DNA from 3 places in the Rhodobium gokarnense genome. Region 3 is predicted to be linked to each of the others. Evidence: riboswitches for the same ligand, from Rfam matches in the RefSeq annotation. Region 3 holds a riboswitch; each other region holds the start of a gene.
What was found. A riboswitch is a leader RNA that binds a small molecule or an ion and turns the genes downstream of it on or off. The one in region 3 is predicted to bind cobalamin.
Positions count from the first base shown of each region.

Region 1 (4,398 bases), on a different contig from region 3:
TTCGGTCTGGACGGCTGAGCTCGCCGGGGTCTTCAGGACGTGCCCCATCAGGCGCCCTTCAGCCGGCGCCGGGCGGCGACATAGAAGGCGACGCCGAAAAGGCCGATGATGTAGCCGATGCCGCCGAGGACATTCTGCAAATCGTTCTTTTCCTTGTAGGCGGCGATCTCGCGGCGCAGCGGCCGGAGTTCGCGGCGGATTTCTTCCGCGATGACGGCGCGCTGCTCGGCGGAAAGGCCGGGGACCATCGCCGCGCTCACCGTTCCGGCCGGGGCGACGGCGGGTGTGGCAGGGTCCGCGGCGGCGGTCGCGGGCGCGGCGGCCTGCGGCAGGTCGGCGATCTCCACCCGCGCTTCGGCGACGTGGCCGGCGCCGAGGTCGGCGCGGAAGACGTGGACGGATTTCTGCGTCGGCCTGTAGGTGAAATAGCCGTCGCCGTCCGTCGTCGTCTCGCCGATCTTCTTCTCGGCATCGTCATAGATGTCGATGCGGGCGTTCTCGGCCATGTCGCCGTTGGAAAAGCCGACCTCGCCCTCCAGCGCCTCGCCGACCGCATAGACGGACAGGACGACCTTGTGGGCGAGGGCCGGCGGCGCGGCGAGCACGGCCAGGAGCATGACGGCGGCAAAGAGCGGCGCGAAGGGCTTCATGACGTTGCCTCCTTCTCGGTTTCGGAAAGGGCATCAAAGAGTTCCGGCTTGACCCGGTGGGCGAGCAGGACGGCGGCGCCGGTGAGGAGAGCTTCGACGGCCATCACCGGGACATGGGCGAAGAACACCAGCTTTGCCGCGGGAATGTATTCGTCGCCAGAAAGGGAAAGGGCGAGGGCGACGAGGAGCGTCGTCAACGCGATCGCCAGTCCGCCGCCGAGCGCGCCCCAGCCGGCGGCAACGGCGGAGGAGCGGGCGGCGATGCCGCGCCGGCAGAGATAGTAGACAATGACGGCGGGCAGGGCGATGTTGAGCGTGTTGATGCCGAGCACCGTCAGCCCGCCGAAGCCGAAGAAAACCGCCTGCAGCAATAGCCCTATGAAAAGGGCGGGAAAGGCGGCCCAGCCGAGCACCAGCCCGGCAAGGCCGTTCATGATCAGGTGGACGCTGGACGGCCCGATCGGCACGTGGATGAGGGAGGCGACGAAGAAGGTGGCCGACAGCACGCCGGCGGCCGGGATCTTCTCCATCGTCAGCGACCTCAGCCCCAGCGCGATGCCGCCTGCGGCAACGACCGCGCCGCCTGCGACGACCGGGAGCGTCAGGGCGCCGTCGACGATATGCATGGACCTTTCCTCCTCTTGTTGCCGTTCGGGCCGCCGGGCCACTACTGGATGTCGTAGGCGCGGACCCAGATCACGGCGTCCTGGGAGAGCTCCTTGCCCTCGTGCTCCTTGGCCGGACCGGACCCGAGCGCGGCAAAGCCCCAGAAGCCGGCCTTTGGAATGCCGAAGGTGAATTCGCCGTCGGCATCGGTGACGGCGACAAGGGCACCGCCCGGCATCGGCGAGGCGGTCGGATCCTTCGGCGTGTTGGCGTCCATGTCCGGTTCGGCGGCCATGAACTCCACCTCGATCTCGGCGCCGGCAACGGGCTTGCCGTCCGCCAGCAGCTTACCGGAAAAGGTCGAGCCGGCGATCACGTTGGTCGGCTTGTTGAGCGGCACGATTTCGGTGGCGAGCCCGATCGGCTCGTGCCAGCCGGTCGGCATGCCGCCCTTGTTGACGTAGCTCTTGGTGATCTGCTGGATGAAGATGTCCTCGCTGCCCTCGTAATAGGGCGCGGGCTCCACCACGAAGACGTAGTCGCCGTTGCGGCGGACCGGCACGGTGGCCTCGAAGGCCGCGGCCGCGTTGCCCGAGCCGGTGAAGGTGATCGGGTTGAGGGCGTCCATCAGGTCGGTCTTCTTGCCCTTGTGGACGACGTAGAAGGCCTCAGGCTTTGCCATATCCATGACATGGCCGTTCTCGAATGGGTGCCAGAAGATCAGCTTGAAGGGCAGGTCTCCGGCCTCCTCGACGTTCACTTCGGGCGTGTAGACGAGCTGGAAATGGGCCGCGGCGGGCGCGGCAGCAAAGGTGGCGGCGGCAAGGCCGGCCACGGCGGTCAGAAGTTTTTTCATGTCGAGTCTCCCGTATGGTCTTGGCGACCGGCTCAATTGCCGGTTTCACAGGAGACGCGCGGGAGAAGAGGCGACGGCGGGAGAGGGGACCTCACCCGGCCGACTGCACTCGACGCTCACCCCGGCGTCCGGTCAGTCAAATCGCCGGGGAACCCCGGCGGCGGGCGATGGCAGGTCTCCTGGCTCGCGGGTCGTCGCGCTACCCCGCCTTCCCGGCCTTTTGGGGCCAGTGGCGGTTTGGGGCAGCGCTCGCCGCATACAGTTGCGGGGGCAGCCACGGACTTGACTCGGCCGAAAGGCAAAAGCCGTACCGTGTTCCCTTTTCATCCCCGAAAAGCGATTCCGGGGAACCATCGCGGCCACTATCGAAGGCGCGTTCCGGCTTGTCAATCGGACATCGCACCCGGTATGCGAAAGGCCGACGGCAAGGTGCGCCGCAGGGAGGCGGCGACGGGGGCGGCGCTGTGGGGCGCGACAATCTGTTGCCTTGCCGTCGCCGCTTCGTGCCCCACGTCCGGGATTTGGTGGTTGTAATATGTCATAAATGCCCGCGCCGCCCATTCCAGCACGCCAACAAGGGGACCCAGTCATGTCCATCGAAATGCCCTCACTCACCGGCCTTCCGACCGTTGCCGAACCGACCTCCGCCATGGAGGTGATCGAACTCGGCTTCGGCGAGATCGACGGCCAGTCGATCCTCGACATCGGCTGCGGCAAGGGCGCGCTCGCCGCCGCGCTGATCGAGCGCGGCGCGACGATCACCGGGCTCGACCCGAACGAGATCGCCCTTGAGGAGGCGAAAAAGGCGGCTCCCGAGGCCGACTTCCATCTCCTTTCCGGTGCCGAACTGCCCTATGAGGACGGCGCGTTCGACGGCGCGATCTTCCTCAACAGCCTGCACCACATTCCGCAAGCGGAGATGGCGACGGCGCTTGTCGAGGCCGCGCGCGTCTGCGGGCCCGGCACGACCGTGGTCGTCGTCGAGCCGGTGGCCAGCGGCTCCTATTTCTCCGCCGTCCGGCTGATCGACGACGAGACGGAGGTGCGGGCAAAGGCGCAGCAGGCGATCGTTGCTGCCGTAGACGCGGGCACCTTCGCCCTCGACCTCGACACGACCTATGAGCGGATCTCGACCTTCGCCGACAAGGAAGCCTTCCTGGAGCGCGTCGTCTCGATCGATCCGGCGCGGCGGGCAAAGGGCGAAGCCAAACGCGCCGAGGTGTTCGCGGCGCTGGACGCCAACGGGGATGAAGGTCCGGACGGCATCACGCTGATCCAGCCGATGCGGGCGCAGATCCTGACGGTGCTTTGATGGCGGTGGTCGCGGGTTTGGGGGGCGATTTTCTCTCTCCGTTACGACCCCATACGGCGTTTTAATTGGGCTGACTGCCTCTCTCTGCCCCCGCGTCACTGCCGGGCCAGACCCGCTGCTGTGCTGTTCATGGTTTGGGCGCGACGGTACCCACTCACGTTCTTGGGCACATCAGCACCCACCCACTCGGCGTCACCACCGTGCTTGACACGGTGGTCCATGATGACGTGCGGCATACTTCAGCCTAACGGGTTGAAAACAAAGGCCTCATGGATTGCCGGGTCAAGCCCGGCAATGACGCGGAGTGAGTGGGGGTGGGAGTGCGCAAGCTTCCGCTTTCCAAGCGGCGAATTGGCCTTATGATGCGTACTGCGTATTATCCGTAATTCGGTTTTACGTCACACGAACCGCGCCGTTGCGACCATGGCGATGCGGCCGTCCTTGGCGCGGGCTTCCAGTTCGACCGTGTCGTTCGTCTCACCTTCGATGCCGACGAGGTCGAACGGATCGGTGTCGAAGAGCGGCGACATGGCACGAAACTCGTAATATGCGCAAATCGCGCCTCGGCGGCGCTCGGCCGCTTCCAGCAGCAGCATGGCGATCATCGGGCCGTGGACGACGAGACCGGGATAGCCCTCCGTCTCCGTCGCGTGGTTGCGGTCATAGTGGATGCGGTGGCCGTTGAAGGTGACGGCGGAGAACCGGAACAGCATCACCGGGTCGGGCGTCACGGTCTCGGTCCAGGCAGTCGGCCGGGTTCCCATCTTCGACGCCGGGGCGGCACCGGAGGAGACCATCTCGCGATAGACGATGTCCTGCTCGTCGCGCACGCAGAGTTTGCCGTCCTGGTGCACCTCGTGACTGAGCGTGACGAAAACGAGGGGACCGCTGCGGCCGTTCTTCTCCACCACGCTGTCGATGCGGCTGGTCATGGCCGCCGGCGCGCCGAAGCGGAGCTGCGCCGCTTGCGTGAT
Region 1 covers NZ_JAOQNS010000021.1:13,185-17,582, forward strand. The annotation lists gene cbiQ (cobalt ECF transporter T component CbiQ) at 1-48, opposite strand, end outside; gene M2319_RS22830 (transthyretin-like family protein) at 48-650, opposite strand; gene cbiM (cobalt transporter CbiM) at 647-1,276, opposite strand; gene M2319_RS22840 (DUF4198 domain-containing protein) at 1,318-2,112, opposite strand; cobalamin riboswitch at 2,265-2,482, opposite strand; gene M2319_RS22845 (class I SAM-dependent methyltransferase) at 2,702-3,424, shown strand; gene M2319_RS22850 (acyl-CoA dehydrogenase) at 3,823-4,398, opposite strand, start outside.
Region 1: it holds a riboswitch for cobalamin, as region 3 does, so the genes downstream of both, M2319_RS22840 (DUF4198 domain-containing protein) here and M2319_RS01715 (DUF1636 domain-containing protein) in region 3, are expected to answer to the same signal.

Region 2 (4,398 bases), on a different contig from region 3:
GTGCTTGACCGCATGGTGCGCGAGGGCGTCATCGACCGCGACGAGGCCGAGGCGGGCAAGCGCGAGCCCGTGCCCGACGGGCGAAAGCCGTTCCCGATGCTCGCCGGCCATCTCGCCCAGCACATCGTCGCCGCCCATCCGGAGCGCGACGTCCACCACACGACGCTCGACCGATCCTTGCAGGCACGGCTGGAACAGCTCGCCCATGACCGCGCCCGGCGCCTCGGCACGGGCGTTTCCGTCGCCATCCTCGTTGCCGATCATCGCAATGGCGAGATCCTCGCCTCCGTCGGCTCGTCCGGGCTGCTCGACGAGGCGCGTGAGGGCCATGTGGACATGACCCGGGCCGTGCGCTCCCCGGGTTCGACCCTGAAGCCGCTGATCTACGGGCTCGCTTTTGAGGGCGGCATCGGCCATCCGGAGAGCCTCATCGACGACCGGCCGACGGATTTTGCCGGCTATGCGCCGACCAATTTCGACGGCGGCTATCGCGGCACGGTGACGATGCGCGAGGCGCTGCAACTGTCGCTCAACGTGCCGGCCGTGGCGCTGCTGGATGCCGTCGGGCCGGCCAAGCTCGTCGCCCGGCTCGGGCGGGCCGGCGCGCATCCGCAGCTTCCCGACCTTGCCGCGCCGAACCTTGCCGTCGGGCTCGGCGGCGTCGGCATCACCCTTTTCGACCTCACGGAGGTCTATGCCGCCATTGCCGAGACAGGCACGGCGGTGACTCTCTTTGCCAGCCGGGACGATCCGCCGGCAAAGCCGAGGCAGGAGCGGGTTCTTGAGGCCCGGGCGGCCTGGCAGGTCGCCGACGTCCTTTCCGGTACGCCGCCGCCGCCGAATGCGCCGGCCGGCGACATCGCCTTCAAGACCGGCACCTCCTACGGCTATCGCGACGCCTGGGCCGTCGGCTTCGACGGCGCCCATGTGGTGGGGGTGTGGACCGGCCGGCCGGACGCCGCGCCCGTCCTCGGCCTCACCGGTATTTCCTCGGCCGCGCCGATCCTCGTCGATGCGTTCGCCCGGCTCGGCGAGAAGGTGCCGCTGCCGCGCGCGCCCGCCGGAACGCTGGTGGCCTCGACCGCGCAACTGCCGCCGCCGCTGCGGCGCTGGCGGCATCCGGAGACCGGCATTTCGGAGCGGGCGCGGGGGCCGAGCATCGCCTTTCCGCATAACGGCACGACGGTCGACCTCGGGCTCGACGCGGGGCGCAGCGTGCCGCTGGCGCTGAAGGTCCGCGACGGCGCGCCGCCCTTCATCTGGTTCGCCAACGGCCGGCCGATCGAGAGGACGCCCTTTGCCCGCGAGGCGCGCTGGCTGCCCGACGGGCCGGGCTTCGTCACCATCGCCGTCGTCGACCGCAACGGCGAGGCCGACCGGGTCACCGTATACATCGAATAGGCATTTCGCCGCGCCCCGTATTTCTGCCGGTTGCCATTATCCGCCGTCGTCGCTAGCGTTTTCAGCGACGGTCGTCCCGCGCCGGAATCACGGCACGGGATCCAAGGGAACCCGGAAGACCCTCCTTAAATCGAGGGCCGAAGCCGGGGCTGCCCCCGCAACTGTGAGCGGCGAGCCCGTCCGATCATGCCACTGGCCTTTTCAAGGCCGGGAAGGCCGGACGAAGCGTCGACCCGCGAGCCAGGAGACCTGCCGTCATGACCGCAACCCCAACCCGGACGGGGTGTTCCGGAGGAGATACGATCATGGATGCTTCCCGCCTTCGCCGGGTCCTCGACCGTTTCGCCGTGCCCCAAGCGGGCCGACACGGATCGATGCCATGGACCCGAGCAACGCCAGGACCCAGCCCTTCCGCCGCCTCGACGGCGCCGACCTTGCCGCCGCGATGCGGCTGCGCCGGGTCATCACCCTCAACACGATCTGTCCGCATACCGGAACGGTGTGCCGGCCGGGCCTCAGCCTGATCGCCCAGCTCGATGCCGCGCGCGCCTTCGGCGGGGCGGGCAGCGGCGCTGGAACCGACTTCGCCTTTGACGGCTGCGCCATCGTGGAAGAGTGCGGGCGGTCCTGCCGGCTCGGCTTTTCCGTCTCGGCCGTCCGCTCCTACGTCTTCGGCGATATCGCCCGGAGCGCCGATCTCGGCGACCTCATCGCGGAAGCAGAGACGGTCGGCGAGCCGGCATCGGCGCGGGTCGTCTCGGAGACCGTTCCGGTCAACTGAGGCGGTTTCAAGTGCTCCTTGCGGCTGAGGCGAAAGGGCCGATTGCCGTCGCGCCTGCGTCCGATAGATTGGGCCCTTGAGATGAAGGAGCGCGACAGGCGCACCGCCGCAGGGGGTTGGTCGATGGCAACGAGCGATGGCAAGCCGGAGGAAAAGGCTCCGGGTGCGACGGGTCCGGACGCGGCCAAGGCAGCGGATGCGCCCGTGCCCGGGCCGGCGCCTGCGGGTGGCCCGCCGGCCGCTGAGGCGCCGACGGCCGAAGCTCCCGCCTTTCACAGGGGCGGACCTGCTGAGCCGGAACCGGTCGAGGCCGAGGACCCGAAGCCCGAACCGCCGAAGGCCGAGCCCCCAAAAGGCGAGGCGCCCAAGCGGCCGCGCCGGGATCTCCTCGATGCGCTGGCAAAGTTCCCGCCGCTGACGGCGCTGGTGCTCGTCGCCGTGTGCCTGGCCCTGTTCCTGCCGGGCTTTTTCAACATTCCCCCGGTCGACCGGGACGAGGCGCGGTTCGCCCAGGCGAGCCGGCAGATGGTCGAGACCCGCGATTTCGTCGACATCCGCTTCCAGGACGAGGCCCGGCACAAGAAGCCGGCCGGCATCTACTGGCTGCAGGCGGCGTCCGTCGAGGCGAGCGGCATGGGCGACAAGGCGCCAATCTGGATCTACCGGATGCCCTCGCTCGTCGGTGCCGTGCTTGCGGTGCTTTTGACCTGGCGCATCGGGGCGGTCCTCTTCGGGCCGACCGTGGGCTTCGTCGGGGCACTGTTCTTTGCCGCCGTCATCCTACCGGGCGTCGAGGCGCGGCTTGCCAAGACCGACGCCATGCTGCTGGCGGCGATCCTTGCCGCCCAGCTTGTGCTTGCCCGGCTCTGGGTCGGGCGCAAGGTCGGCTTTTTCTTCACCGCGTTCTTCTATGTCGCGCTTGCCGCAGGCGTGCTTCTCAAGGGGCCGATCATCGTGATGGTGACGGGCCTGACGATGATCGGCTGCATCGTCTGGAAGCGCTCGGTGCGCTGGCTGAAGCCGCTCGCCAGCGTCTTCGGCGTTCTCCTGTTCCTCATCCTCGCCGTGCCGTGGTTCGTCGCCATCGGCATCAGGACCGACTGGGCGTTCTATACCGCCTCTTTCGGCGGCGACATGCTGGCCAAGGTCGCCGGCGCCAAGGAGAGCCACGGCGCGCCGCCGGGCGCCTATCTGCTCGTTGCGCTGGCAACGCTCTGGCCGCTCTCGGCCTTCCTGCCGGCCGGGCTCAACCACATGCGCCGGCATCCGGGCAACTCGGCGGTCTGGTTCTGTCTCCTCTGGGTCATTCCGAGCTGGGTGATCTTCGAGCTGGTGCCGACCAAGCTGCCGCATTACGTGCTGCCGCTCTATCCGGCGCTGGCGCTCGTCATCGTGGCCGGCGTGCTTGAAACCTTCGACGGCCACCGGCCGACGCTCATCGGGCGCATCTGGTCGGTGCTGCTCTTCGTGTTGCCGGTGCTGGTGCTTGCCGCCGTCATTGCCGGTGCCGTCTATCTCAACGGCACGCCGATGGCGTTCTACGCCATTCCGGTCGTCGGCCTCGGCGTCGTCGTCTCGCTGCTGGCCTGGTATTATTATCGCGGCGGCCACGCGCGGGTGCGGTTCGTCGCGACCTCGCTGCTGGCCGCTGCCATCGTCTATGGCGGCGCCCTCGGCCTTGCCGCGCCGGCGTTCTCCGATCTGTGGATCAGCGGACGGCTGGCAGCAAGGATCGCCGCCTTCGATGCCTGCCCCGATCCGAAGGTCGTCAGCGTCGGATTTTCCGAGCCGAGCCTCGTCTTCCTGTCGCCGCGACCGGTCGATTTCGCCAACAAGGACAACGCGGCCGAGGCCGTCGGTGACACCGCCTGCGGGCTCCTCCTGGTCGATGCGCGGCATCAGGACACGGTGATGGCTGGCCTTTCCGGCCTTTCCGCCGCACCGCGAGAACTGGGCCGCGAGGAGGGGCGCAACCTCAATGGCGGGCGCGCCCTCGACATCGGCGTCTTTGCCATCGGCGGTTCGGAGGGCGGCACGGCGAGCGATTGAGGGCGGCGGGGCCGGTTGTGTCCTTCGGCAACACATTCGATTTTTGTTGTGCGAGTGGTCCCATTTCCGCCTGACAATGCGGTATCACTGCGCTATTCGAACGCCGGTTGCCGGGGCGGCCGGCACCGGACCACCATCGCAAGCGGCCGGATACGCAATGAGGGGTC
Region 2 covers NZ_JAOQNS010000004.1:116,850-121,247, forward strand. The annotation lists gene pbpC (penicillin-binding protein 1C) at 1-1,401, shown strand, start outside; cobalamin riboswitch at 1,453-1,672, shown strand; gene M2319_RS08210 (hypothetical protein) at 1,781-2,182, shown strand; gene M2319_RS08215 (ArnT family glycosyltransferase) at 2,306-4,231, shown strand.
Region 2: it holds a riboswitch for cobalamin, as region 3 does, so the genes downstream of both, M2319_RS08210 (hypothetical protein) here and M2319_RS01715 (DUF1636 domain-containing protein) in region 3, are expected to answer to the same signal.

Region 3 (4,398 bases):
CTCGTCGACCGTGGAGAGCACCGCCAGCCGCTCGTCCTTGCGCCCATCGCCCGGCAATAGCACCAGCGCCGCCCCCGACTTGCGGCAGGCGGCGACCACCTCGTCGACGCCGTAGCGCCAGTAGTCGATGCCGCCGAGGAGCCGGAGGATGACGCATTTCGCCCGGGCGATCACCTCCTCCACATAGAGGTCGACCGACATCGGGTGCTTGAGCCGGGACAGGTTGGCGATCCGCACGCTCGGCAATTCGCCTTCCAGCGGTTGGAAGGCCGCGGCGAGCGCATTGAGATCGCTGTCGGAGAACGACAGGACGACGATCTCCGCAGCACTCTGGCCGAGATCGACGGCGACCTCGGCTTCCTCCAGAGAATGGCTTTCGCGGACGAGAAGGTGCATGGGCTAACCGCGGATCGCCGTCTCAATCGCCGCCCGGTCGAGGCCGGAAAGGCCGATGACGACGAGCTGGCCCCGCCGCGGATCGTTCGCCGGCCAGGGCCGGTCGTAATGGTGCTGCAGGCGCTCTCCGACGCCCTGCACCGTTAGCCGCATCGGCTTTCCGGCAACGGCGGCATGGCCCTTTACCCGCAGGATCGGATGGTCGCCGGTAACGGTCTTCAGCCGTTCCAAGAGCGGCTCAGGCGCGGACAGCTCCGGCAGCTCGACAATGAAACTCTCGAAGTCGTCGTGCTCGTGCTCGCCGTCGACGGCATCGTGGTGCGACGGCCGCGCGTCGAGGTCGTCTTCCGCGGCAGCCGCAAGGCCGAGCACGGCGTCGACGTCGAGCTGGCCGCTCACCGTCGGCACGATCTTGACGGCTCGTGGAACTTCCCCCGCGATCTGCGCCGTCAGCCGCTCGATCTCGGACGGCTCCAACAGGTCCGCCTTGTTGAGGAGGATAATGTCGGCGGCCATGAGCTGGTCCTCATAGACCTCGTTCAGCGGATTGTCGTGGTCGAGCATCTCGTCGGCCTGCCGCTGCGCCTCCACCGCGTCCGGATCGTCGGCGAAGCGCCCGTCGGCAACGGCAGGGGCATCGACGACGGCGATCACTCCGTCCACTGTCATGCGGGCGCGGATATCCGGCCAGTCGAATGCCTTGATCAGCGGCTTCGGCAGGGCGACGCCCGAGGTCTCGATCAGCACGTGATCCGGCTTTTCGTCCCGGTCCAGCAGCGCCTGCATGGTCGGCAGGAAGTCGTCGGCGACCGTGCAGCAGATGCAGCCATTGGCCAGTTCCACGATGTCCTCGTCCCGGCACGAGGCGAGACCGCAGCCCTGCAGGAGCCCGCCGTCGACGCCGACCGAGCCGAACTCGTTGACGAGGACGGCAAAGCGCCGTCCGCCGGCATTCTCAAGGACATGGCGCAGCAGCGTCGTCTTGCCGGCGCCGAGGAAGCCGGTGATCACGGTGACGGGAATGCGCTCGGCGATGGTCTTCATGTCTGGGGTTCCTCGTCCTTGGCAAGCATGCCGGGAAAGCGGGCAACGATGGCGTCGTAGAGGGAGGCCGGTCGCTTGGACCGGAAGACGGTGCCCTTCTTCGATGCGCGAAAGGCGGCGCCATAGGTGATGAGATCGTCGGCGTGGTCGGGCGTCAGGTGGCCGAGGAGATAGGACCATTTGCCGGGTGCGGAGATGGCGACAGAGCAGCCCTGCTCGCAATTGGCCATGCAGACGATGGGCTCCACCGCGATCGGCGCCTCCCCATCGGCCTCAAGCTTTGCTGCGATCCGCTCAAAGAGGACGCGGCCATGCGCCGGGTCGTCCTCGCCGGGCGCGGGAAGCTTGGCGTTCTTGCAGGTCACGCAGACGTGGAGAAGAGGCTGATCGTCGTCCGGCACCGCGCAGTCCTTGTCCGGCGCGCTAAGAAACGCGCGCTGTTACCGGGTGCCTTGCATTTCCGAATCGCCTGATGGTGAGCGAAACGCGCCGCTGGACGAAGAATCCCTCGCGGCGTTTGCCCTGGCCGACGCACCCCGTTCGACCGCGCAATCTTTCTGTCGACGGCAGGTCTCCTGGCTCGCGGATCGTTCCGCCGCTTGTCGCCTTCCCGGGTTCGTTCAAGTGACCCAGTGGCGCACCGACAAGCGGCATTCCGCCTACAGTTGCGGGGGCAGCTGCGGCATCGGGCAAAGCCCTCACCGCATTCCCTATTATCTTCCCGATGGAAGAACCGTCGGATTCTGATTATTACGGGCCGAAATGGGTGTCAATCGCATCATCGACGGGAACGGGACGGCAAGCGGGCGCAAAAGCGCCGGCGGACGGGCCGTCATGTTCCAGGGAACGGGCTCCAATGTCGGCAAGTCCCTGCTGACGGCGGGCATCGCGCGCGCGCTCACCCGGCGCGGCCTGACCGTGCGCCCCTTCAAGCCGCAGAACATGTCGAACAACGCCATGGTGACCGCCGATGGCGGCGAGATCGGCCGCGCCCAGGCGCTTCAGGCAACGGCCTGCGGCGTTCCCCCCACTGTCCACATGAACCCGGTGCTCTTGAAGCCCCAGAGCGAGGTCGGCGCCCAGGTCGTCGTCCAGGGCAAGGTGACGGGAAGCGCCAAGGCGCGCGAGTTCCAGGAGATCAAAAAGGGCCTGATGCCGGCCGTGCTGGAAAGCTTCGAACGGCTCAGGGCCGAGGCCGACATCGTCGTCGTGGAAGGCGCCGGCAGCGCCGCAGAGACGAATCTGAGGGCCAACGACATCGCCAATATGGGCTTTGCCCGCGCCGCCGACGTGCCCGTCGTCCTCGTCGGCGACATCGACCGCGGCGGCGTCATCGCCAGCCTCGTCGGCACCAAGACGGTGCTCGATGCGGATGATGCGGCGATGATCGAGGGCTTCATCGTCAACAAGATGCGCGGCGACTCGGGCCTCTTCGCCGAGGGCATGACGACGATAACAGAGCGGACCGGCTGGGCGGCGATCGGGCTCCTGCCCTATTTCGATGCCGCCCGGCTGCTGCCGGCCGAGGACGCCTTCGAGCTCGCCGAACGGACGCCCGTACGCAAGGACGGGGCACGGATACGAATCGCCGTGCCGCTGCTGCCACGGATCGCCAATTTCGACGATTTCGACCCGCTCGCCGCCGAGCCGGACGTCGACCTCGTCTTCGTCGAACCGGGCGAGCCCCTGCCGGCCCCCCTGGACCTCGTCATCCTGCCGGGCTCCAAGGCGACCATCGCCGACCTCGCGGACTTCCGCGCCAATGGCTGGGACATCGACCTTGCCGGCCACCATCGCCGCGACGGGAAAGTGCTCGGCATCTGCGGCGGCTACCAGATGCTGGGAAAAACGATCTCCGATCCCGACGGCATCGAGGGTCCGCCGGCAACCGTTCCCGGCCTCGGGCTCCTTAGCGTCGAAACGGTGCTAACCGGCGACAAGCGTCTGACCGAGACCTCGGGCACGAGCGCCGCCAATGGCGCGCCCTTTGCCGGCTACGAGATGCACATCGGAGACACCTTTGGGCCGGACACGCGACGGCCGGTGCTGAGCTTTGCCGATGGCCGCAGCGACGGCGCGACCTCCGCCGACGGCCTCGTCTCCGGCACCTATCTGCACGGCCTCTTCGGGAATGACGCCCAGCGCGCCGCCTTCATCGAAGCCCTCGGCGGCACTCCGTCGAACCGGAGCCACGACGCCGCCATCGAGGCAACGCTTGACGCGCTCGCCGACCATATCGAGGCCCATCTCGACCTGGAAAAAATCCTGAAGATCGCGCGCTGAAACCGCGCTAACCGTCCGCCCCTTGGCGCGCCTTGCGCTCGTTCAGCCGGAACGGTTCCTCGTCGCGCGCCGCCGGTCGCCGCTCGTTCCACGACAGCGCGACACCGATCTGGTTCTTGCGCCGCCACACCACCTTGCCGCCGATCGGCCGGTCGACGGCCTCGATATTGACCTGAACGTCGATCGGAAAGCTCATCGCCTTGTCGGAGCGCAGGCGGCATCCGGACCGGCTGGCATCGGTGATGACGCAGCTCGCCTTCCAGTCGCCGGTCGGATCCTTGACCACGGCTGGCATGTTCACCGGCACCCGCGCCTCCTGGCGCAGGTCGTTTTCCGGCAGCGAGCCGGTCTCGAAGTCGACGCCGGTCATCTTCCCGCGCCGCCAGGTGACGCAGGCACCGATCAACTGGTCGAGATTGTTGAAGTGCAGCGACAGGTAGTCCGGGACGTCGGAATTGTCCCGGGTTTCCAGGACACAGCCCGTACGCCGGAAACTGTGCACCTTGGCCTCGACCGAGATCAGCCGTTCGCGGTCGATTACCCGCGCCGACGTCGGCAGCCGGATGTCGCCTTCGGCCGGTTCGTGAAAGACGAAGAGGTCGGGCTCGCTCATCTGCAAGGTGCAATTCCTATTCTATACACGCCATAAAACAATAACCGGCGACCCTTAAGGGC
Region 3 covers NZ_JAOQNS010000001.1:362,979-367,376, reverse strand. The annotation lists gene cobN (cobaltochelatase subunit CobN) at 1-396, opposite strand, end outside; gene cobW (cobalamin biosynthesis protein CobW) at 400-1,440, opposite strand; gene M2319_RS01715 (DUF1636 domain-containing protein) at 1,437-1,841, opposite strand; cobalamin riboswitch at 1,989-2,193, opposite strand; gene M2319_RS01710 (cobyric acid synthase) at 2,275-3,723, shown strand; gene M2319_RS01705 (PilZ domain-containing protein) at 3,731-4,336, opposite strand.